3 regions of the Rhizobium indigoferae genome follow, and region 1 is predicted to be linked to each of the others. Evidence: predicted binding sites of a transcription regulator. Region 1 holds the regulator's gene; each other region holds the start of a gene.
What was found. Region 1 encodes LexA, which represses DNA repair genes until DNA is damaged. Its sites were predicted from a motif close to TGTTCNNNNTGTGTTCNG; they were not measured.

Region 2: U5G49_RS15430 (putative DNA modification/repair radical SAM protein) is a predicted target of LexA. The motif match lies at 3,634-3,651, and genes of this name have one in related genera.
Region 3: U5G49_RS00285 (DNA recombination protein RmuC) is a predicted target of LexA. The motif match lies at 5,476-5,493, and genes of this name have one in related genera.

The regions. Positions count from the first base shown of each region.
Region 1 covers NZ_CP140635.1:1,755,062-1,762,427, forward strand. The annotation lists partial or broken gene U5G49_RS09040 (ComEC/Rec2 family competence protein) at 33-2,463, shown strand; gene lexA (transcriptional repressor LexA) at 2,444-3,163, opposite strand; gene U5G49_RS09050 (VOC family protein) at 3,363-4,259, shown strand; gene kdsA (3-deoxy-8-phosphooctulonate synthase) at 4,256-5,101, shown strand; gene eno (phosphopyruvate hydratase) at 5,348-6,622, shown strand; one part of gene U5G49_RS09065 (IS3 family transposase) at 6,685-7,366, opposite strand, start outside.
Region 2 covers NZ_CP140635.1:3,058,347-3,065,712, forward strand. The annotation lists gene carB (carbamoyl-phosphate synthase large subunit) at 1-885, shown strand, start outside; gene U5G49_RS15425 (UdgX family uracil-DNA binding protein) at 942-2,396, opposite strand; gene U5G49_RS15430 (putative DNA modification/repair radical SAM protein) at 2,396-3,628, opposite strand; gene greA (transcription elongation factor GreA) at 3,882-4,358, shown strand; gene U5G49_RS15440 (glycosyltransferase family 4 protein) at 4,386-5,444, shown strand; gene U5G49_RS15445 (dicarboxylate/amino acid:cation symporter) at 5,518-6,852, opposite strand; gene U5G49_RS15450 (ATP-binding protein) at 7,077-7,366, shown strand, end outside.
Region 3 covers NZ_CP140635.1:52,457-59,822, forward strand. The annotation lists gene ptsN (PTS IIA-like nitrogen regulatory protein PtsN) at 1-461, shown strand, start outside; gene U5G49_RS00275 (methyl-accepting chemotaxis protein) at 550-2,889, opposite strand; gene U5G49_RS00280 (ribokinase) at 3,237-4,136, opposite strand; gene U5G49_RS00285 (DNA recombination protein RmuC) at 4,217-5,443, opposite strand; gene U5G49_RS00290 (globin-coupled sensor protein) at 5,649-7,145, shown strand; gene def (peptide deformylase) at 7,243-7,366, shown strand, end outside.

The DNA of each region.
Region 1 (7,366 bases):
TGGCTGTCTGGGCGAGTGACCTTGGGCAGCACATGCAGGAGTTGACGACAGTCGAATTGCGGCCGGAAGCAGGCGCCGGCCTTGCCGACTCCGCCGGTTTTTCTCCGCCTGTCGTGGTGACGCGGCCGCCAAGGACGCAGTCGGCGACACCGTGGCGCCACCGGCTGCCGGCAGCAGCCTCGCAATCGCTGCGTGGTGGCATGCGCATGCTGGGCGAAGAGGCGGACCATGGCCGCCTGCTGCTGTTCTCACCGGTCTTCCTCGGCGCCGGCTCAGCCTTCTGGTTTCTAGCGGCATCGGACTTCCCGCTCGTTGCATCGCTGCTCTGCCTGTTGGTGCTGACCGTCGCGGTTCTCATCGCCAGCCGCAGCCCGGGCGGCATTGCGGGCAACGCTGCTGGCGCTTGCACTTGTCGCCTGCGGCGTGGTCTCGGCGCAACTCGAGAGCCGACGGGCTTCGACCGTGATCCTCGATTCATCAGTGACGACGACGGTGACCGGCCGTGTCGAGCGGCGCGAAGGCGATGGTCGCGGGCGGTGGCGCTATATTCTTGCCGTCACCGGTACTGAGGCGCCGGAGGTGAAGCGGCCGCCGGGGCGCATAACCGCGATCGCCCGCGGCGCGGACGCGCCTTTCGAGATCGGTGATATCATAACCGGCAGGGCACGGCTGACGCCGCCAGCAGGTCCAGCGCTTCCTGAGCTCAACGACTTCTCCTTCGGTGCCTATTTCGATGGCATCGGCGCCAACGGCTTCTGCTACGGTGCGCCGACAAAGGTCGATTTGCAGGCAGGTCCGCAAGCGGCCAGATCGACGACGGAAGCGCTGCTCGAAGGTCTCTACCGGCTGCGCAGCGGTATCGGCGACCGCATAAGGTCGATTCTGCCCGGCGACACCGGCGCTTTTGCCGCTGCTCTGGTGACGGACGAGCGGCGCGCCATCTCGAATGAGACGACGGAGGCGCTGCGCCAGTCCGGTCTGGCTCATATCATCGCTATCTCCGGCCTCAACATGGCGCTGTCAGCCGGCATCTTCTTCGTCGGTTTCCGCATGCTGCTCAGCCTCTTTCCCGGTGTCGCCCAAGCCTATCCGACCAAGAAGATCGCCGCTGCCGGCGCGCTCATCGCCGTCACGGCCTATTTCCTGATCTCCGGCTTTGCCGTCTCGGCCGAACGCGCCTTCATCATGATGGCGATCATGTTGATTGCCGTCTTCTTCGACCGGCCGTCGATCAGCCTGCGCAATGTCGCTCTCTCGGCGCTCGTCATTCTCGCCATTTCACCGTCCGAGGTCTTGGGTCCGAGCTTCCAGATGTCCTTTGCTGCGACATTGGCGTTGGTATCTGGCTACCAGCTGTGGAAGGACCGGCGCGTCCGCGAAAACGCTTTCCTGAAGCTGCCGGTGTTTCGGCCCGTCGTTACGGTTGCGGGTTTCTTCGGCGGCGTCTTCCTGACCTCGCTGATCGGCGGCTTTTCCACCGCGCTGTTTTCGATCGAGCATTTTCATCGCCTGACTGCCTATGGCCTGCCGGCAAACCTCGCGACGATGCCGATCATCTCCTTCATCATCATGCCGGCCGGGTTGCTGGCGATGCTGCTCATGCCTTTCGGTCTGGATGTTTTGCCTTGGAAGGTCGTCGGATTCGGCCTCGATCTGGTGATCGCGATCGCAAAGACGGTGTCCGGCTGGGGTGGCGACATCGGCATCGGCCGCTTGCCCGCTTGGTATTTCGCGATAGCCGTCGCAGGCTTTCTGCTGCTGACGCTGCTCCGCACCCGGCTGCGCCATATCGGCACGTCGATCATCGCGATCTCGACGCTCGTCCTCTTGCTTCTGCCGGTTCCCCGGCCGCCGGATCTGGCGATTTCGGAGGATGGTGGTCTCGTCGCAATCGTCGAGGCGGGGGCCATGGCTTCCAACCGTGAAAGACCGCCGGATTTCATCTTCGACCAGGCAGAGAGCGCTGGTCCTGCCGACGCATCACCCGCCGAAGATCTGGATGGTCCTGCTATCCCGCCGGAGGGAGAAGACCGCCGCGTCAGGCTTTCCCGCGATCAGCAGAACGAAGCAAGGTCGGCGATGCGGGCGGCTGCAGCTGGTGGTGAAGCAAACCGCTTTTCCTGCGTCAAGAAGGCCTGGTGCATATCAAGGCTTGGCAATGGTCACGTGGTTGCTGTCATCGACAATGCCGCCTATCTCGGTCCGGCATGCGACGCGGCCGATATCGTCGTGACGTCGGTCCGCCTGCGCTTCAACAGCTGCCGCTCAGGGGCGACGCTCTTCACCGGCGAAACGCTGCGCAGGACCGGTTCCGTCGAGTTGCGGTTCGCCGACGCCGGCCTGGAGGTCGCAACCGCATTCGATGCATTGTCGCGGCCATGGATGCTGCATCGCGCCTATGACTGGCGCAGCAACAGTTTTGCCGAATCCAGAATGCCTGATGTCAGTGATAGCGGCGAATGAGGCCGACGAGCTTGCCCTGAACCTTGACGCGGTCCGGCCCGAAAATCCGGGTCTCGTAAGCCGGGTTGGCCGCCTCCAGCGCGATCGAGGCGCCTTTGCGGCGGAAGCGTTTGAGTGTCGCTTCTTCGTCGTCGACGAGAGCAACGACGATGTCACCAGGACTTGCGGTGCTGCCGTTGCGAATAATCACGGTGTCGCCGTCGAAGATGCCGGCGTCGATCATCGAATCGCCCTTGACCTCGAGCGCATAATGTTCACCGGAACCGAGCATGTCGGCCGGAACGACGATGTCGTGGGTGTTGTTCTGGATCGCCGAGATCGGAACACCGGCGGCGATACGGCCCATGACCGGCACGGAGACCGAGTTGCCGTTGTCGGCGACGGGTTTTGCGGGAGCAGGAGTGGCGACCGGCTGCGGCTTGCCAAGGCTGCCCTCGATGACGCTGGGCGAAAAGCCGCGCCGGGGCTGAATGCTGGGGCTGTAGGCCTCCGGAAGCTTGATAACCTCTAGCGCGCGGGCGCGGTTCGGTAGGCGGCGAATGAAGCCACGTTCCTCGAGCGCCGTAATCAGCCGGTGAATCCCGGACTTGGAAGCGAGGTCCAGGGCATCCTTCATTTCGTCGAAAGATGGCGGAACGCCGGATTCCTTCATGCGCTCATGAATGAAAAGGAGAAGCTCCTGTTGTTTGCGCGTGAGCATCGACGTTGTGACCTCGTGATTGAAACAAATCCAGAACAGACACTATATGTTCCATATGTGTTCCGCAAGTAGCTAAATTTCCGTAAAACTTGGCGCCAACTCGTTGAGATTTTTATTTTCATTCGCCGGATTGGGACACATGTCTTGCATTGAGGGGCGCGCCATCGCACATCTCTTGCCGTTTCCAGGAGAGGATATCATGAACGAGCGTTCCGCCAAGCCGCACCCGCTGGATCATGTGGTGCTGCCCGTCGTCAATATCGATCTGGCGCGCGAGAGGCTTGGCAAGCTCGGCTTCACCGTTGCCGCCGATGCACGCCATCCCTTCGGAACGGAAAACGCCTGCGTCTTTTTTGCCGACAAGACCTATCTGGAGCCGCTCGGGATTGCGAGTGTCGAGGAGAGCGAGGCCTCAGCGCGGCAAGGCAATGTTTTCACGGCCCGCAACCGGGCCTTCCGCTTCCGCTGCGGCGAGGAGGGGCTTTCGGGGCTTGCTTTCGGCAGTAAGGATGCCGGCGTCGATCATCAGAACTTCGTCGGCAACGGATCGAGCGCCGGCGAGATGCTGCAGTTCACCCGGCCGATGAGGATGCCGGACGGTTCTGAGAGCATCGCCGGCTTCAAGCTGGCTTTTGCCGGCGACCTGCGAGCGCCCGATCTGTTCCTTTTCAGCGTCGAGCGCGTCAATCCGCTGCCGGCCGACCGCGGCGCGCTGGAGACGCATGCCAATGGCGTCACCGGCATTGCCGAGATCGCGCTCTGCGCGCCTGATGCTGCCGCATTCGGAGCCTTCGTCGGCCTTGCCGTGGCGCAGGCGGCAGTCGAGAAAACCGGTTTTGGCGTTAATATTGCTGCGTCGAACGCGAAAATCAGCCTGATGACGCCGGAAGGGCTGGAAGCCTATTTCGAGATCGCCGGCTCATCCGCCGATCGCGGCCTGCGTGGCCGGGCAATCCTCTTCATTGTCGCCGATCTTGCCGTGACAGAAGCGCATTTGGCTGCTAACGGGGTGACATACACGCGCAAGAACAATCGCATTCTGGTGAAGCCCGCGCCCGGGCAGGGCACGCTCTTCGCCTTCGAGGAGACACGATGAGCACTGAGACGAATTCCGAAGTCAAGATCGGCGAAGGCCAAGGCCAGGTCACCTTTTCCAATACCGGCCGCCTGTCGCTGATTGCCGGTCCCTGCCAGATGGAGAGCCGCGACCACGCCTTCATGGTTGCCGGTACGCTGAAAGAGCTTTGCGCAAAGCTCGGCATCGGCCTCGTTTACAAGAGCTCTTTCGACAAGGCGAACCGCACCTCTCTTTCGGCTGAACGCGGCATCGGGATCGAAAAGGGCATGGAGGTCTTTGCTGACCTCAAGAAGGAATTCGGCTTTCCTGTCCTGACCGACGTTCATACCGCCGAGCAATGTGCGGAGGTGGCAAAGGTCGTCGACGTCCTGCAGATCCCGGCCTTCCTTTGCCGCCAGACCGACCTTCTCATCGCCGCCGCCAAGACCGGCCGCGTCGTCAATGTCAAGAAGGGCCAGTTCCTCGCTCCCTGGGATATGAAGAACGTCCTGAAGAAGCTCAACGCCAGCGGCAATCCGAACGTGCTGCTGTGCGAGCGTGGCGCCTCCTTCGGTTATAATACGCTGGTTTCCGACATGCGTTCGCTGCCGATCATGGCGGCGATGGGCGCGCCCGTTATCTTCGATGCGACCCATTCCGTTGCGCAGCCGGGCGGGCAGGGCGATTCCTCCGGCGGTCAGCGGGAATTCGTGGAAACACTGGCGCGCGCAGCAGTGGCTGCCGGTATTGCCGGCGTCTTCGTCGAAACCCACCAGGACCCCGATAATGCACCTTCGGACGGCCCCAATATGGTCTATCTCAAGGACATGCCGCGGCTGCTTGAAAAGCTGCTTGCCTTCGATGCGGTCGCCAAGGTTTGACGTTCAACAGCCTGACATGATCGTGCTATAGGCATGTCGCGAAAAAGTGTGCAGCGGTTTTGCGACAATGACATGCGGAAAGCCAAAGACCTAAAGCGTGGCAAGCGAATCTGAAAGATCGCGACGCGCTTTAGGCGAGATCCGAACGCTTTCGAAGGCTGGAAATTGCAGCATTGTAATTTGCACGCCTTCGACTAAGACAGGTTTCGAACCGACTTATCACCACCCACCGAGCAGGAAGAACCCATGACTGCAATCACCGATATCATCGCCCGCGAGATTCTCGATAGCCGTGGCAACCCCACCGTCGAAGTCGATGTCTATCTCGAAGATGGCAGCATGGGCCGCGCGGCCGTTCCCTCGGGCGCCTCGACGGGCGCGCATGAGGCGGTCGAACTGCGCGACGGCGGCAAGCGCTACCTGGGCAAGGGTGTCGAAAAGGCGGTGGAAGCCGCCAACACCGAGATCTTCGACGCGATCGGCGGCATCGACGCCGAAAACCAGATCCAGATCGACAACATCATGATCGAGCTGGACGGCACGCCGAACAAGTCGCGCCTCGGCGCCAACGCCATCCTCGGCGTGTCGCTCGCCGTCGCCAAGGCTGCTGCCCAGGCGTCCGGCCTGCCGCTCTACCGTTATGTCGGCGGCGCTTCCGCCAGCCTGCTGCCGGTGCCGATGATGAACATCATCAACGGCGGCGCCCACGCCGACAATCCGATCGATTTCCAGGAATTCATGATCCTGCCAGTCGGCGCCGATTCGATCGCCGAAGCCGTGCGCATGGGTTCGGAAGTCTTCCATACGCTGCGCAAGGAACTTGCCGCGCAGGGCCATAACACCAATGTCGGCGACGAAGGCGGTTTCGCACCGGGTCTGAATAGTGCTTCGGAAGCTCTCGACTTCATCATGAAGTCGGTCGAGAAAGCCGGCTACAAGCCGGGCGAGGACATCTACCTCGGCCTCGACTGCGCCTCGACCGAATTCTTCAAGGACGGCAGATACGTTCTCGAAGGGGAAGGCCGCACGCTGGAATCGGGCGCCATGGCCGAATATCTGGCTGAGCTCGCCGCCAAGTATCCGATCATCTCGATCGAGGACGGCATGGCCGAAGACGATTGGGACGGCTGGAAGACGCTGACCGACCTGACCGGCAAGAAGACCCAGCTCGTCGGCGACGATCTCTTCGTTACCAACTCCGCCCGTCTTCGCGACGGCATCCGCATGGGCGTCGCCAACTCGATCCTCGTCAAGGTCAACCAGATCGGCTCGCTGACGGAAACGCTCGATGCCGTCAACACGGCGCACAAGGCGGCCTATACCGCCGTCATGTCCCACCGCTCCGGCGAGACCGAAGATTCGACCATCGCCGATCTCGCGGTCGCCACCAACTGCGGTCAGATCAAGACCGGCTCGCTGTCGCGTTCCGACCGTCTTGCCAAGTACAACCAGCTGATCCGCATCGAAGAGGGCCTCGGCCCGCAGGCTCAGTATGCCGGCCGCTCGATCATTCGCGGCTGATCGGATCTGATGTTCAATGGTTTAACCCGCGCCTTTGAACTGACCCCAATAAGTTGGACGGTTTAAAGGCTGGTTAGATTTAAGGGCTGAGTTCTGTATTGCACAGGGCTCAGCCCTTTGAGTTTCAACTTGATGCGCTGATGATTGTAGTAGTGGATGTAGTCGTCGATGCCGTCTTTCAGGCTTTTGATGCTGACGAAGCGATTGGGATGAAAGAGCTCGGATTTAAGGGTGGCAAAGAAGCTTTCCATGGCGGCGTTGTCGAGGCAATTGCCTTTGCGTGACATGCTCTGGGCGATGCCGCATTTTTGAAGCTGTCGCTGATAGGCTGGCATCTGGTAGTGCCATCCCTGATCGGAGTGCAGGATCGGCTTGTCATTGCTCCCCAGCCGGCTCAAGGCTTTGTTCAACATGCTTTCCACCAGTTTGAAGACCGGCCTTGTGGTCGTCTCGTAGGCGATGATCTCGCCATTGTAGAGGTCCATGACCGGCGAGAGATAGAGCTTCTCGCCGGCGACCTTGAACTCGGTGACGTCGGTGACCCATTTCTGATTGGCTGCCTGCGCAGTGAACTGCCGTTTGACGAGGTCGGGGGCTGTGCGCCCGACGTCACCTTTGTAGGAGCGGTATTTCTTCGGCCGTACCAGCGATTTCAATCCCATCTCGACCATCAGGCGCTGGACCGTCTTATGATTGACCGTCTGCCCGAGCTGGCGGATCGCCGCCGTCACCCGGCGATAGCCG
Region 2 (7,366 bases), 1.3 Mb from region 1:
GAAGCCGGCATCCATTCCGGCGACAGCGCCTGCTCGCTGCCGCCGCGCTCGCTGTCGGTCGAACTGCTCGACGAGCTGGAGCGCCAGGCCAAGGCCATGGCCAAGGCGCTCAATGTCGGCGGCCTGATGAACGTCCAGTTCGCCATCAAGGATGGCACCGTCTACGTTCTCGAAGTCAATCCGCGCGCCTCGCGCACCGTGCCCTTTGTCGCAAAGACCATTGGCGCGCCGATCGCCAAGATCGCCGCCCGCGTCATGGCCGGCGAGAAACTCGATGCGACCTTTGCCGCCTATGGGCAAAAGCCCGATCCGCGCAAGCTGAAGCACATCGCCGTCAAGGAAGCCGTCTTCCCCTTCGCCCGCTTCCCCGGCGTCGACACACTGCTCGGCCCGGAAATGCGCTCGACGGGTGAGGTCATCGGCCTCGATACCGATTTTGCGCTGGCCTTCGCCAAGTCGCAGCTCGGCGCCGGCGTCGAGCTGCCGCGCGACGGGACGGTCTTCGTCTCCGTCCGCGACGCGGACAAGCCGCGCGTGCTGCCGGCGATCCGCATCCTCGTCGAGCAGGGCTTCAAAGTGCTGGCGACCGGCGGCACTGCCCGCTTCCTTGGCGAAAACGGCATCACCGCTACCAAGATCAACAAGGTGCTCGAAGGCCGTCCGCACATCGAGGACGCGATCCGCAACCGCCAGGTCCAGCTCGTCATCAACACCACCGATGGCAACAAGGCGATCTCGGACTCCAAGTCGCTCCGCCGTGCGACGCTGATGCAGAAGGTGCCCTACTACACGACGATGGCAGGCGCAGAGGCCGCCGCCCAGGCGATCAAGGCGCTGAAAGCCGGCAATCTGGAAGTGCGGCCGCTGCAGAGCTATTTCGCCTGAGATACGGAACGCCATCGCTCGATGAGCGATGGCGCCAGCCTTGCCATTGAATCAGCTTATGCAGCCGCCAGCATAAGGCGCTGAATTGTCAGCATATCTTCGCGAAATCGTGCCAGTTCATCCGCTTTCAGCCGCTCGTCGGGAATACGCAGCAGATAGGATGGATGCACCGTCACGAAGAGCGTTCGCCTCTCGTCGATCGCGATCGCTTTCCCCCTGACATCCTGCAGCCGCTGTTTCGTATCGGTCAGCGCCGCGAGCGCCGTCGCCCCCATCGCAACGACCAGCTTCGGCTTGATCAGCGCCATCTCCAGATCGAGCCACCAGCGGCAATGCTTCACCTCGCCCATATTAGGCTTCTGATGGATGCGACGCTTGCCGCGCGGCTCATACTTGAAATGCTTGACGGCGTTGGTGACGTAAAGCTTTGAGCGATCGATGCCCGCATCAGTGATCACTTGATCGAGGAGCCTGCCGGCGGGACCGACGAAGGGGCGCCCTGATATATCCTCCTGGTCGCCCGGCTGCTCGCCGACGAACATCACCTCGGCATCGCGCGGCCCCTCCCCGAATACGGTTTGCGTCGCCTTCGCATGAAGCGGACAACGGGTGCAGACGGCAGCTTCCGCGCGCAGTGCTTCCAGCGTGCCCGCCGGCGCTTCGGGCGCGGCAGGAATAGTGCGCGCGGCTTCCTGCAGGCGATCGTGAAAGGGCAACGATTGGGTCGCCTCCCGCGCGGCCATGGCCCGCACCTTGCTCTCCGCCGATGCGATCAGCCCGGGGATGAGATCGGCTTCCGGCAGGTTCTTCCAGTATTTTTTCGGCATCTCCGCCTGCATCGCCTTCAGCTTCAACCGCGCCGGATTGAAAATGCTGGCGTAGTAGGTGCGCCAAAGTTCATCGGCAGCATCGGTGAGATTGGGTTTTTCGCACGGCTCGTCGCTCATCGTCAGCCGCTCGCCGTCCCAGGCGGCCGAACCCTTGGGCGTGGCGATCAGCCAGTCCATGTCGGTGAAGCGCCGTTGGAAGAAGGGCGCTGTGCGCCTGACGATATGATGATCCGGCTCGAACCAGGCGAGGAATTTTCGACGGTCCGCCGATACCGCACCGACCTCCTTGAAGCGGACGAAGGCCGTCATCTTGTGCGCGTCGCGTCGAACGTTTTTCGCCATCAGCCTGGCATGGGCAACGTCCTCGTCGGAAGCCACTTCCAGCAGTTGCCGGTCCAGTTGCAGCCGCCAGAGCAGACGGTAAAGCAGGGAAAAGCGCGCCGGGTCGGTATGGCAGAGAACTGTCTGCGCGAGCTCGATGAAGGCGGGCGGCACCGTCATCGGCTTACGTGCCGTGACAGGCGCCGGCGGCATGGCGTCGCGTTGAAACGCAAGGTCCGCCTCCGCGCCTTTTTCGCGCCAATCGATCTCTTCCGGCAGGATGCCCGCAGCCGCGAAAGCGCGCGCGGCGTCACGCCATTCGGCAAGCTCCCCTCGTCCTGCAAGCACGACCCGGCGCATCACAGCAACGACAATTGTTCAGGTTGCGGTTCGAACATGGCGCGAAGGTCGGGGCGCTCGATCAATCGGCGCGGCGACCAACCTTCCGCCGAGATGAAGGATTGGACCTTCTTGATCGAAATGCCGAGCCGCTGGAGATCGTCCAACCGCAACCGGCGAAACCGCCGAGCCGAAACGATCGCTTTGACCGTCTTGGTGCCGAGCCCCGGCACGCGCAGCAACCGTTCACGCTCGGCCCTGTTGATATCGACGGGAAACTCGGCCCGGTTGGCGAGCGCCCAGGCAAGTTTGGGGTCGAGCGTGAGATCGAGCATGCCACCCGCCTGGTTCGCGGTGATCTCGTCGATGCCGAAACCGTAGAATCGGTAGAGCCAATCGGCCTGATAGAGCCGGTGCTCGCGCATCAGCGGCGGCTTGATCAGAGGCAGATTTTTCGACGAGTCCGGGATGGGGCTGAAGGCGGAATAATAGACGCGCTTCAGGCCGTAGCTGCTGTAAAGCCGGCCGCTTGTCGCAAGAATCGTCGCATCGTTCGCCCCGTCGGCGCCGACGATCATCTGCGTGCTCTGGCCGGCCGGCACGAAACGCTGACGCTTCTTCGTCCGCAGCGTCGGTTCGCTGGCGGCCTCGATCTTCAGCCTCAGATCTCCCATCGATCGCCGGATATTGGCAGGCTTCTTTTCCGGCGCGAAGCGGGTGATGCCGTTATCCGTCGGCAACTCTATATTGAGCGACAGCCTGTCGGCATGAAGCCCCGCCTCCTCGATCAGACGCGGTGACGCCTCGGGGATCGATTTCAGATGGATATAGCCACGGAAATTATGGGTCACACGCAGTTCGCGGACGATGCGGACCATCTCTTCCATCGTGTAATCGGACGAACGAATGATGCCGGAGGAAAGGAACAGGCCTTCGATATAGTTGCGGCGGTAGAATTCCAGCGTCAGCCAGATGACCTCCTCGGGCGTAAAGCGCGCCCGTTCGACATTGCTCGACGAGCGATTGACGCAATAGGCGCAGTCGTAGATGCAGAAATTGGTCAGCAGTATTTTTAGAAGCGAAATGCACCGCCCGTCCGGTGCATAGGCATGACAGATGCCGGATCCCTCGGTCGAACCGAGCCCGCCACTTGCCCGGGAATCACGTTTCACCGTGCCGCTGGAAGCGCAGGAAGCGTCATATTTCGCGGCATCGGAAAGGATGGCCAAGCGTTCTGTGAGCGACTTCTTCATTAGTATGTTCACTATATGTTCTCTTGTGCGGAGTCAATCGGGACGATCGGATTTCTGCCCATTCTCAAGGCGCACCACCTGATATCGGGGCGGGCGGCGTTTCTCTTATGCGAATTTTCTGGAAATCGGCCGTGGCGATCTGCTATAAGCGTCCGACTAAGATTGTGGCACGGTTCCGAAGCTCCCCTTCGGGACCTGTTTTCTTTTGTGTTCGCCGCTGATTGTGCGGATACGAGGATTGAAGGACAGAAAAATGGTTGAAAAGGTACCGATGACACCGGGCGGTTTCGTCAAGCTGCAGGAAGAGCTGCGCTGGCGCCAGCAGGAGGAGCGCCCCCGAATCATCGAGGCGATCGCCGAAGCCCGTGCTCATGGCGACCTTTCCGAAAACGCCGAATACCACGCCGCCAAGGAAGCCCAGAGCCACAATGAAGGCCGCATCAGCGAGTTGGAAGACCTGACGGCGCGCGCCGAGGTCATCGACCTCACCAAGATGTCGGGCGACAAGATCAAGTTCGGCGCCAAGGTGAAGCTCATCGACGAGGACACCGAGGAAGAAAAGACCTACCAGATCGTCGGCGACCAGGAAGCCGACGTCAAGGCCGGCCGCATCTCCATCTCCTCGCCAATCGCCCGTGCGCTGATCGGCAAGGAAGTCGGCGATTCCATCGAGGTCAACGCGCCGGGCGGCTCCAAGGCCTACGAAATCCTCCAGGTTTCCTGGGGCTGATCGCCCGCGAGCCGCGAGACCCCTCCCTTGCCTGATATCCGTGACGTCGAGATCATTGCGCCCAATTTCAAGCGCCGGCTCTCCGGCGTCACGTCGACGATCGTCCAGCTCATCCCGTGCCAGATCCGGCTCGGCATCAAGATCGCGACACTCGGCCCCGGCCTGCCGGAGGACCTGCCGAAACTGAAGTGGCGGCAGCTCCTCGGCCTTTGGCGCCCGCCGGCGCGCCCGCGCCGGCGTGTCTGGCACGCTCGCCGCAACAACGAGATGGCCGTCGGCATCCTGCTTCGCCATCTCACGCGCATGCCGCTGAAGCTTCTCTTCACCTCGGCCGCGCAACGCCGCCACACCGCCTATACGAAATGGCTGATCCGTCGCATGGACGCCGTTATCGCGACCAGCGACCGTTCCGGCTCGTTCCTCGAGGTGCCGCACACGGTCATCCAGCACGGCGTCGACCTTGCTCTGTTCCATCCGCCGGAAACCGCAGAGGACGGCATCGCCGCCACCGGCCTGCCCGGCCGCCATCTCGTCGGCTGCTTCGGCCGTGTGCGCCATCAGAAAGGCACTGATCTTTTCGTGACGGCGATGATCGAACTCCTGCCGCAGCATACTGAGTGGACGGCAGTCGTCTCCGGCCGCGTGACGGCGGAGCACGTGGCATTCGCAGACAAACTCAAGGCGGACGTCGCCGCCGCCGGACTGAGCGACCGTATCCTCTTTCTCGGCGAAGTGCCTGACATCAAGATCTGGTATCGCCGCCTGACGCTTTATGTCGCCCCCTCCCGCAACGAGGGCTTCGGCCTGACGCCGCTCGAAGCCATGGCCTCGCGAACCGCGGTGGTGGCATCGGATGCGGGCGCCTATGCCGAGCTCATCGTCACGGGCGAGACAGGTTCGGTCGTCGCCGCCGGCGATGGCGAGGCGCTGACGCGGGCAATCGCGCCCTATATCGCAGATCCCGTTCTGGCGCTCGCGCATGGCGAGAATGCGCTGCGGCATGTCAGGGCGAATTTCGCGCTGGAGAAGGAAGCAAGTGCGATCGGCGCCGTTTATAACAGTCTTCTCGGCGACAATCGCAGCTGAAGCCGAAAAGAGAAACGGCCCGTTGGATGACGGGCCGCTGCAGGGTTTCTAAGGATAAGGGGATAGCGGCTAACTATTCGGCCGGCTGCAGCCCGGCAGCCGAAGTATCCTCTCCGGTCTGGCCGCCCAGTGCTGCGGCGAGTTGCACCGTATCCAGCTCGTTTTCCCAACGTGCCACGACGATCGTCGCCACCGCATTGCCGACGAGGTTGGTCAGCGCCCGGCATTCCGACATGAAGCGGTCGATGCCGAGAATGAGTGCCATGCCAGCGACCGGCACGGATGGGACGACGGAGAGCGTTGCGGCAAGTGTGATGAAGCCGGCGCCGGTGATGCCTGCGGCACCCTTCGAGCTCAGCATCGCCACCAGCAGCAGCAGGATCTGGTCACCCCAGGAGAGATGGATGCCGGTTGCCTGAGCAATGAACAGCGCTGCCAGCGTCATGTAGATGTTGGTGCCGTCAAGATTGAAGGAATAGCCGGTCGGGATGACGAGGCCGACGACCGAGCGCTTGCAACCGGCCTTTTCCATCTTGTTCATCAGCCCCGGAAGTGCGGCTTCCGAAGACGAGGTGCCGAGGACCAGCAGCAGTTCTTCCTTGATGTAGCGCAGCAGCGCCACGATCGAGAATCCGTTGTAGCGGGCAACAGCACCGAGAACGATGAAGACGAAGAGCAGAGACGTGATGTAGAAAGTGCCGATTAGCATGGCAAGGTTGGCGATCGATCCGACGCCGTACTTGCCGATGGTGAATGCCATGGCGCCGAAGGCGCCGATCGGGGCAGCCTTCATGAGGATGGCGACGAGCTTGAACACGGGAGCCGTCAGGGAATTGAGGAAGTTGACGACCTGCTCGCCCTTTTCGCCGACCATGGCGAGCGCGATGCCGAAGAGCACCGAGAAGAACAGAACCTGCAGAATATCGCCATCGGCAAAGGCGCCGACAATCGTCGTCGGGATGATGTTGGTGAGGAAGCCGACGATGCTCTGCTCATGCGCCTTGGCGGCAAAGGTGGCGACGGCGGCCGGATCCAGCGAGGCCGGATCGATGTTCATGCCGGCGCCTGGCTGGACGACATTGGCGACGATCAGGCCGATGATGAGCGCCAATGTCGAGAAGGTCAGGAAGTACAGCATCGCCTTGCCGGCGACGCGGCCGACCTTCTGCAGGTCGCTCATGCCGGCAATGCCGGTCGCAACCGTCAGAAAGATCACCGGCGCAATGATCATCTTGACGAGCTTGATGAAGGCATCGCCGAGCGGCTTCAGCTGGGTGCCGAGTTCGGGATAGAAATGACCGAGAAGGATACCCGCAGCGATGGCCACGAGAACCTGAACGTAAAGATGGCTATAAAAGGGCTTCTTGCCCTTGCTGCCTGCGACTGCATCGAGTGGTGCTGCGATCATGATGTCCTCCTAGTGGCTCGTCCGGAACGAACTCCGGCCTCCCGAGCCGTTCGCTTCAAGTCCAACAGCTCAGCCGTTGTTGCCACCTCCTTCGCAATCGCCGTGCCAGTTTTAAGCCGCCAACCAACCGATTGAATTTATTAATGAAAAATTTACGAGACTGCTGACAACTCATTAATCAATGCGGAAATCCGCACAAATCCATTTGCGTTTCGTGCAGAACAATGCACAAATCCGCCATGTCCGTGTCGCAGAAATTGTGGCCTTCCCTGCCCCTGCAACACCGCATCCGCCGGATGTGGTGGGCCTATGCCGCGCTCGCCTTCCTCGCGGTCGTCGCAAGCCTTTGGACCAGCGGCGAGATCGGCCAGCACCGGGCGGAGGCTGCCCTCGAGGAGCAGGCCCGCATGGATGTGACGCTGAATGCGGCGTTGCTGCGCACGGTCCTCGAAAAATACCGGGCGCTTCCCTTCGTGCTGTCGCAGGACACCGCGCTCGCCGCGGCGCTGGTGGG
Region 3 (7,366 bases), 1.7 Mb from region 1:
CATTGGCAGATTTGCTCCATCAGGATGCGATCATTCCCGCCCTCAGAGTAAATTCCAAGAAACAGCTGCTTCAGGAGTTGGCCGCAAGAGCCGCCAGGATCACCGGGCTCTCCGAACGGGAGATCTTCGACGTCATCCTGCAGCGCGAGCGCCTTGGCTCGACCGGCGTCGGCAACGGCATCGCCATTCCCCACGGCAAGCTGGTCAACATCCATTCGATCGTCGGCATCTTCGCCCGGCTGGAGCAGCCGGTCGATTTTGAGGCGCTGGACGACCAGCCGGTCGATCTCGTCTTCCTGCTGCTTGCGCCGGAAGGGGCGGGCGCCGATCATCTCAAGGCTCTGTCGCGGATCGCCCGCGTGCTGCGCGATCACGATCTGGTCGCCAAGCTGCGCGCCACCGATTCCTCCCAGGCGATCTATGCCTTCCTCAACGAAGAGCAGACGTCGAACGCTGCCTGACGCACGTCGCGCGATAACGCATCGATTCTCGAATGCAAAAAGGCGCCTGATCTCTCAGGCGCCTTTCGCATTATGATGCGCTGAACGATCAGAACTCTTCCCAGCTGTCCTGCGCCACGGCCGCGGATCCAGGCGACGGGGCAAGGGAGCGACGGACCGCCGGGGCGCTCACGCGAAGCGAAGGGGCCGTAGCTGCCGGCGCCCGCATCTTTTGCGCGACGGAGGCAAGGGCTGCGGCGTTCCTCGAACCCGAGACATTGAAGCGGGTGGCGAGCGCCTTCAGCGTCTGCGCCTCGTCGTTGAGTGCGACGCTTGCCGCGGTCGCTTCCTCCACCATGGCCGCGTTCTGCTGCGTCACCTGGTCCATCTGGTTCATGGCCTGGTTGATTTCCTTCAGGCCGACAGCCTGTTCGCTGGCCGATGCCGAGATCTGCCGGATGAGGTCGTTGATGCCCATCACCTGTTCGGCGATCTTGTGCAGCGTGCCGCCGGCGCGCCCGACGAGATCGACGCCTTCCTTGACCTGGACGGCCGAGGTGTTGATCAGCGTCTTGATTTCCTTGGCGGCATTGGCCGAACGCTGTGCGAGTTCGCGCACCTCCTGGGCGACGACGGCAAAACCCTTGCCGGCTTCCCCGGCACGCGCCGCCTCGACACCGGCATTCAGGGCCAGCAGGTTGGTCTGGAAGGCGATCTCGTCGATGACGCCGATGATCCGCGAAACCTCCGTCGAAGATTGTTCGATCCCTTGCATCGAGGCAATCGCCTTCTGCACCACTTCGCCGGACTTTTCGGCATCCTGGCAGGCGAGGTTGACGTTCTCGGCTGCCGTGCGCGCATTCTCGGCGCTGGAATCGACCTGCGCGGTGAGCTCGTTGAGCGCGGCCGCCGTCTCTTCCAGGCTCGCCGCCTGCTGCTCGGTGCGCTTGGCGAGGTCGGAAGCGCTGTTGCTGATTTCACCGGTGCCGGAGCCGATATTGGCGACGCTGAGGTTCATCGTGTTGATGGTCTCTTCCAGGCTCGCGAGCGCTGCGTTGAAATCCTGTTTCAGCTTGCCGTATTCACCGGGGAATTCGTCGGTGATGCGGTGACTAAGATTGCCCTGCGACAGCGCGGAAAGGCCGGCGCCGACGATCGAGACGATATGGCGCTGCAGCGACACCGATTCCTGGCGTTCCGATTCCGAGCGGCTACGCTCGGTCTCGGCCGCCTGCCGTTCTCTGACGGCTTCGTCTTCGAGGCGGCGGCTGTCGGCGAGCGTGAAGCGGAAGCCTTCGAGCGCCTTGGCGACCGAACCGACTTCGTCGCTGCGATCTTGAGCAGCGACCGGTTCGCCATATTGGCCGTCGCTCAGCGCCTTGACGCTGGCGACGAGCCCGCCGAGCGGCCGCTGCACGAAAGAGCGGACGGCGAAATAGAGCGCCAGCATGACGGCACCAAGCACGATCAGCCCGTTGATGATCATCATGTAGGTCTGGTCTCGCACCGGCGCGTTAATCGCCGTGTGCGGCACGTCGACGAGCACGACCCAGGTGGCGTTGACGCCGGGAACCGCGAATGGATAGACAACGCGATCGAAGGGATCGAGGCCGTCATAGGTGAGGTTCCTGACGAGACCGGGCTGCTTGCTGGACAGCGCCGTCTTGACGATGTCGGCGCCCTCGCCGTCATATTCCTTGGTCATCAGGTCGGGGATCGGCGCGACGATCCAGTTGCCGGCCTGCGACAGCAGCGTGACGCGGCCCGAACCGAAAGGATGCAGCGCCTGCAGCTTGTCGGTCAGCGACTTCAGCGAAATGTCGACGCCGCCGACGCCGATCATCTTACCATCAGACATGACCGGATAGGCAATCGAGGTCAGCAGCGTCGGCACATCTGTTCCCTCGGCCATATAGGGCGTCGTGATCGCGCCCTTGCCGCTGTCGGCGGCAAGCTTCCACCATGCGGCGGTATAATCATTGTCGAAGGTCGAATATTGAATGCCGCCGTCCTTGGTCTTCGACCAGTAGGGCGTGAAGGCGCCGTTCTTGTTGGTGCCTTCGTCATTATTGTTGGCGATCTCGGTGGTCTTGCCGTCAAGCGCGCCGAGCTGCTCGCAGAACCAGCTGCCGAAGGCGAAGGCATTCTGCTCGAGATTGGCCTTGAGCACGTTGATCATGCCCTTGCGATCGAGCGATTTGCCTTCATGGCCGCGGCCGATGACGCCCGACATGGTGCGTGCGGCGCTGGCGAGTTCGCCGACATTGGCGGCAATTTCATTGGCGATCGACTTTGCCTCGAGGTTGGCCTGATCCATCGTCAGCGTCTGGACGCGATCCCGGGTCTGGCCGATGAGGAAAAAGTTCGAAACGATGAGAACAAGCGCGATGGCGATGCCGGTGATGACGATGAGTTTCGCGGCAAGCGATTTCATGCGAAAAATGAACATGGGGTCCTCGGGCAAGGATGCGCCGAACGGGCATTCTCCGGCACAGGAGCAAAGGCTCGCCCCATCATGGGGCAGCCGCCTACAGCGCCGCGCGTCTTTTCGAGAGCCGCAAAGGACGCTGTAGCACTTTGAATCGCTGCATAATTTTGTCCTTAAATCGATTCCGATTTAAGGAATTATGCGGTGGACGTCCGGAATCCGAAAGGCGGGAGGCGCCGGCGACCACGAGGAACATCGCCGGAAATCTCTTAAATTTAAATGAAACGCTATCGATCGGGGCCATGAAAATCGCCGGAACGCCCTGAATTACGGGGAGTTTTGCCGGCGGCTTCGCAAAGAGACGCGGACTATATCCTGTCTGCGACTTCCTCGCTCAAGGGGATCGACGGTTGCGCCCCGGCCTTGAGGCAGGCGAGCGAACCGGCAACCGCCGCACGGCGCAGCGCCGAGACAAAATCGAGGCCGTCGTCGAGGCTCGCGGCGAAATAACCGCAGAAAGTGTCTCCGGCGCCGACCGTATCGACAGGTTCGATCTTGAGACCTTGCGCCCTTGAAATCGCCCCGTCGCGAATGGCGATGACCCCATCGCCGCCGAGCGTTACGATCAGCGTTTGGCCCGTCTCCGCGTGCAGGCGCACAAGGGCTGCCTCACGCGCTGCGGCGTCCATGCCTTCCTGTCCGGCAAGCCGCTCGAATTCGGTCTCGTTAGCAATAACGATATCGGCGAGCCGGCCGAGACGCGGGGCATCGGGGATCAGCGGCGCGAGGTTGAGGATGCTGGTGACGCCCTTGGCGCGGGCGGCCGACAGCGCGCGCTCGACGGCAGCAGCCGGCACTTCGAGCTGCAGCATCAGGATATCGCCTTCGTTCATGCGGCCGATCGCCGTCTCGGCATCGGTGGGCGTGACCTGGCCATTGGCGCCGGGAACGACGGCAATCATGTTTTCGCCGTCGCCGCCGACAAGGATCAGCGCCGTGCCTGTGGGACCGTCGACATGTTTGATCAGAGAAAGGTCGGTGCCTGCATCATCGAGCAGGGCCAGCGCCTCCGCAGCGAAAGCATCCTTGCCGACGGCGCCGGCCATATGCACGTAGCGGCCGGCGCGCCGGGCCGCCAGCGCCTGGTTGGCGCCCTTGCCGCCGGCGGCCGTGGCAAAGCCGTTGCCGGCCACCGTCTCGCCGGGCTTCGGCAGGCGCTCGGTCGTGGCGATGAGATCCATGTTGATGGACCCGAAAACTGTGATCATGAATGTGTCCCGTCTTCTGGAGCCTGCAAATGAAATCATGCTCCAACTGTTTCATGCGGGCGAGACACTGCCCGAAGCGGTCACTCCTCGTCAACCACCCGGAGCTTCAGAAGACCGGTTCGGCTTTCCACCGATTTGGCCGCAGTTTCGCTGTCGCGGGCGGGTTTTGCATCGCTGCCGCCCGCCTCGAATTCCAGCGCTTCGATCTTGGCGCCGCGCCTGGTGAGCTTGTCGGCTGACGTGACCACCATGTCGATATCCTTCTGCGCCATGGCGAAATGGCCCTGCAGCTTGCGCACCCGCTCGTCGAGGCGGCTGAGATCGTCCATCAGAATCGCCACCTCGCCCTGGATCAGATGCGCCTGCGCCCGCATGCGCTGATCCTTGAGCACGGCCTGGATGACCTGGATCGACAGCATCAGCAGCGATGGCGAGACGATGACGATACGCGCGCGGTGCGCCTTCTGCACCACCGGTTCGAAGTGCTCGTGGATCTCGGCGAAGATCGATTCGGACGGCACGAAGAGAAAGGCCGTATCCTGGGTTTCGCCCTGGATCAGATATTTCTCGGAAATGTCCCTTATATGGACCTCCATGTCGCGGCGGAATTGCTGGCCGGCGATCTTGCCGGCCTCGGGGCTGCCGGCGTCGCGGATCGCGTTCCAGGCTTCGAGCGGAAATTTTGCGTCGATCACCAGCGGCGGCGCGCCGTTCGGCATGCGGATCGTGCAGTCCGGCCGCGAACCGTTGGACAGCGTCTGTTGGAAGGCGTAGGCGCCCATCGGCAGGCCGTCGGCGACGATCGTTTCCATCCTGGACTGGCCGAAGGCGCCGCGCGTCTGCTTGTTGGACAGAATGGCCTGCAGCCCGACGACATCTTTGGCGAGCGTCTGGATATTGTTCTGTGCGGCATCGATGACCGCCAGCCGCTCCTGCAGCCGCTGCAGGTTCTCATGCGTCGATTTCGTCTGCTCGGTGATTGTCGAGCTGACCCGCTGCGACATGCCGTCGAGGCGTTGGCTGATCGTCTGGTTGAGTTCGCTCTGCCGCGCGCCGAAGACCTCGGTCATGACAGCGATGCGGCCCTGCATCTCCGCCTGGATCTTCAAAAGCTCTGCCATCCGCGCTTCGTTTTCCTCAGCGCGAAAGCTCGCTTCCTCCGCCTGCTCGCGGCGAAGGCTGGCACTGCGCAGGAGAAGCACGACCACCAGCAGGGCGAGGGCGGCGAGAACTCCGCCGATGAGCGCCAGCATGGCCGGGTTGATCGAGGCAAGGGAAAGGGCGAGCGATTCGGAATGGATGGTCATGCCGCGAGCATAACAGAAGAAACGGCAATATATAGATCAAAACGTGAACGGAATGGGCGGCCCCCAATATCCTCGCAAGCCATCGCTCTTCCTCGCTCGGCGAGAAGAAATCGCCGTCGATTTAACGATTGCTCAACCATATTGGCCAAAACCTGCGGCGCAGAAATTCCTTCCCGCGCGCGTCGCGCCAAGTACAGAGATCCCCATGACCGCCCAGCAGACCGACAACGCCCTCAGGCAGCGCCTCGATTTCATCGAACTGGATGAGGCAGCGCGCAAGTCGATGCGGGATCTGCGTCCGGTCATATCGGAGCTGATCGGCGGTGCCCTCGATAAATTCTACGCCAAGATCGCCAAGACCCCCGCGGTCTCAGGCTTCTTCGCCGATAAGAGCCATGTCGACCATGCCAAGAAGCGCCAGCAGGATCATTGGGCCAATCTGGCCGGCGGCGCGTTCGACGAGAGCTATGTCAACGGCGTGACCGCGGTCGGCCGGACGCACGCCCGCATCGGGCTGGAGCCGCGCTGGTATATTGGCGGTTACGCCATCGTCATGTCCGAGCTCGTTAAGGGCATCATGGAGAAGCAGTGGCCGTCGATCTTTGCGCGCCGAGAGGGCAAGGCATTGGCCGAGAAGCTGTCGGCCGTCATCAAGGCCGGTATGCTCGACATGGACTATTCCATCTCGGTCTATCTCGAGACGCTCGAAGCCAAGCGCCACGCCCTGGAAGAGGAGCGTGCCCAGGCCGAATCCGATCAGGCGATAGCGCTGGAGCAATTGCGCCGCGGTCTGGAAGCGCTGTCGAACGGCGATCTCGAAGCCACCCTGCCGTCCGACCTGCCGGGCAATTTCCGGCAGATGGCCGAGGACTACAACCGCGCCGTCAGCGCCCTTCGCCAGTCCTTCGCCTCCGTGCGCGAGACTTCTGGCCATATCATGAGCGGTGCCGACGTGATTTCCAATGCAACCAACGATCTGGCGCTGCGCACTGCCCAGCAAGCGGCAGGAGTTGAGGAGAGTTCGGCCGCCCTGCAGCAGCTGTCCGTCAGCGTCGGTCAGACGGCCGCCAATGCCGAGAAGGCTTCGGCCGCCGTGCGCGAGACGCAGGAGAAGGCGAAGAACTCCGGCGAACTCGTCACCAGCGCCGTCTCGGCGATGGCCGGCATCGAGAAATCCTCGACCGGGATCTCCAAGATCATCGGCGTTATCGATGAGATCGCCTTCCAGACCAATCTGCTGGCGCTGAACGCTGGCGTTGAGGCAGCGCGCGCCGGTGATGCCGGCAAGGGTTTTGCCGTCGTCGCCCAGGAAGTCCGCCAGCTCGCCCAGCGCACCGCGGAAGCGGCCAAGGAGATCAAGAACCTGATCTCGCAGAGCTCGACCCAGGTCAATCAGGGCGTCGGCATCGTCTCCAGCACCGGCGAAGCGCTGAACGACATGATCAGCCGCATCGACATCATCAACCGTTTCGTCGCCGATATCGCCGCCGCCGCCCGCGATCAGGCGACCGGCGTCAACGAGGTCAGCGTCGCCGTCCGCAACATGGGTGCGATCACCCAGCAGAATTCGGACATGGTCGAGCACTCTTCGGCAGAAACCCGCCGCCTCAAGGACGAGGTGGAGACCCTGATCGAGCTGCTGCGGCGCTTCCGCGCCCGGCCGGAAGGCCGTTCCACCGGTGCTGCCCGCCGGGCGGCCTGAGGCGAATATGGCGAAATTCCAGGCGGGGATGCAAAAAAGCGTATTCCCCGCCTGCCGGATAATTCCATAGTCGGAAAAGATGGGTTATGGGAACGCCATGACCATCAAGCCACTCATCATTCTTCCCGATCCCGTTCTCCGCCAGCTGTCCAAGCCGATCGAGCGGGTGGACTCCGACCTGCAGCGTCTTGCCGACGATATGCTCGAAACCATGTACGACG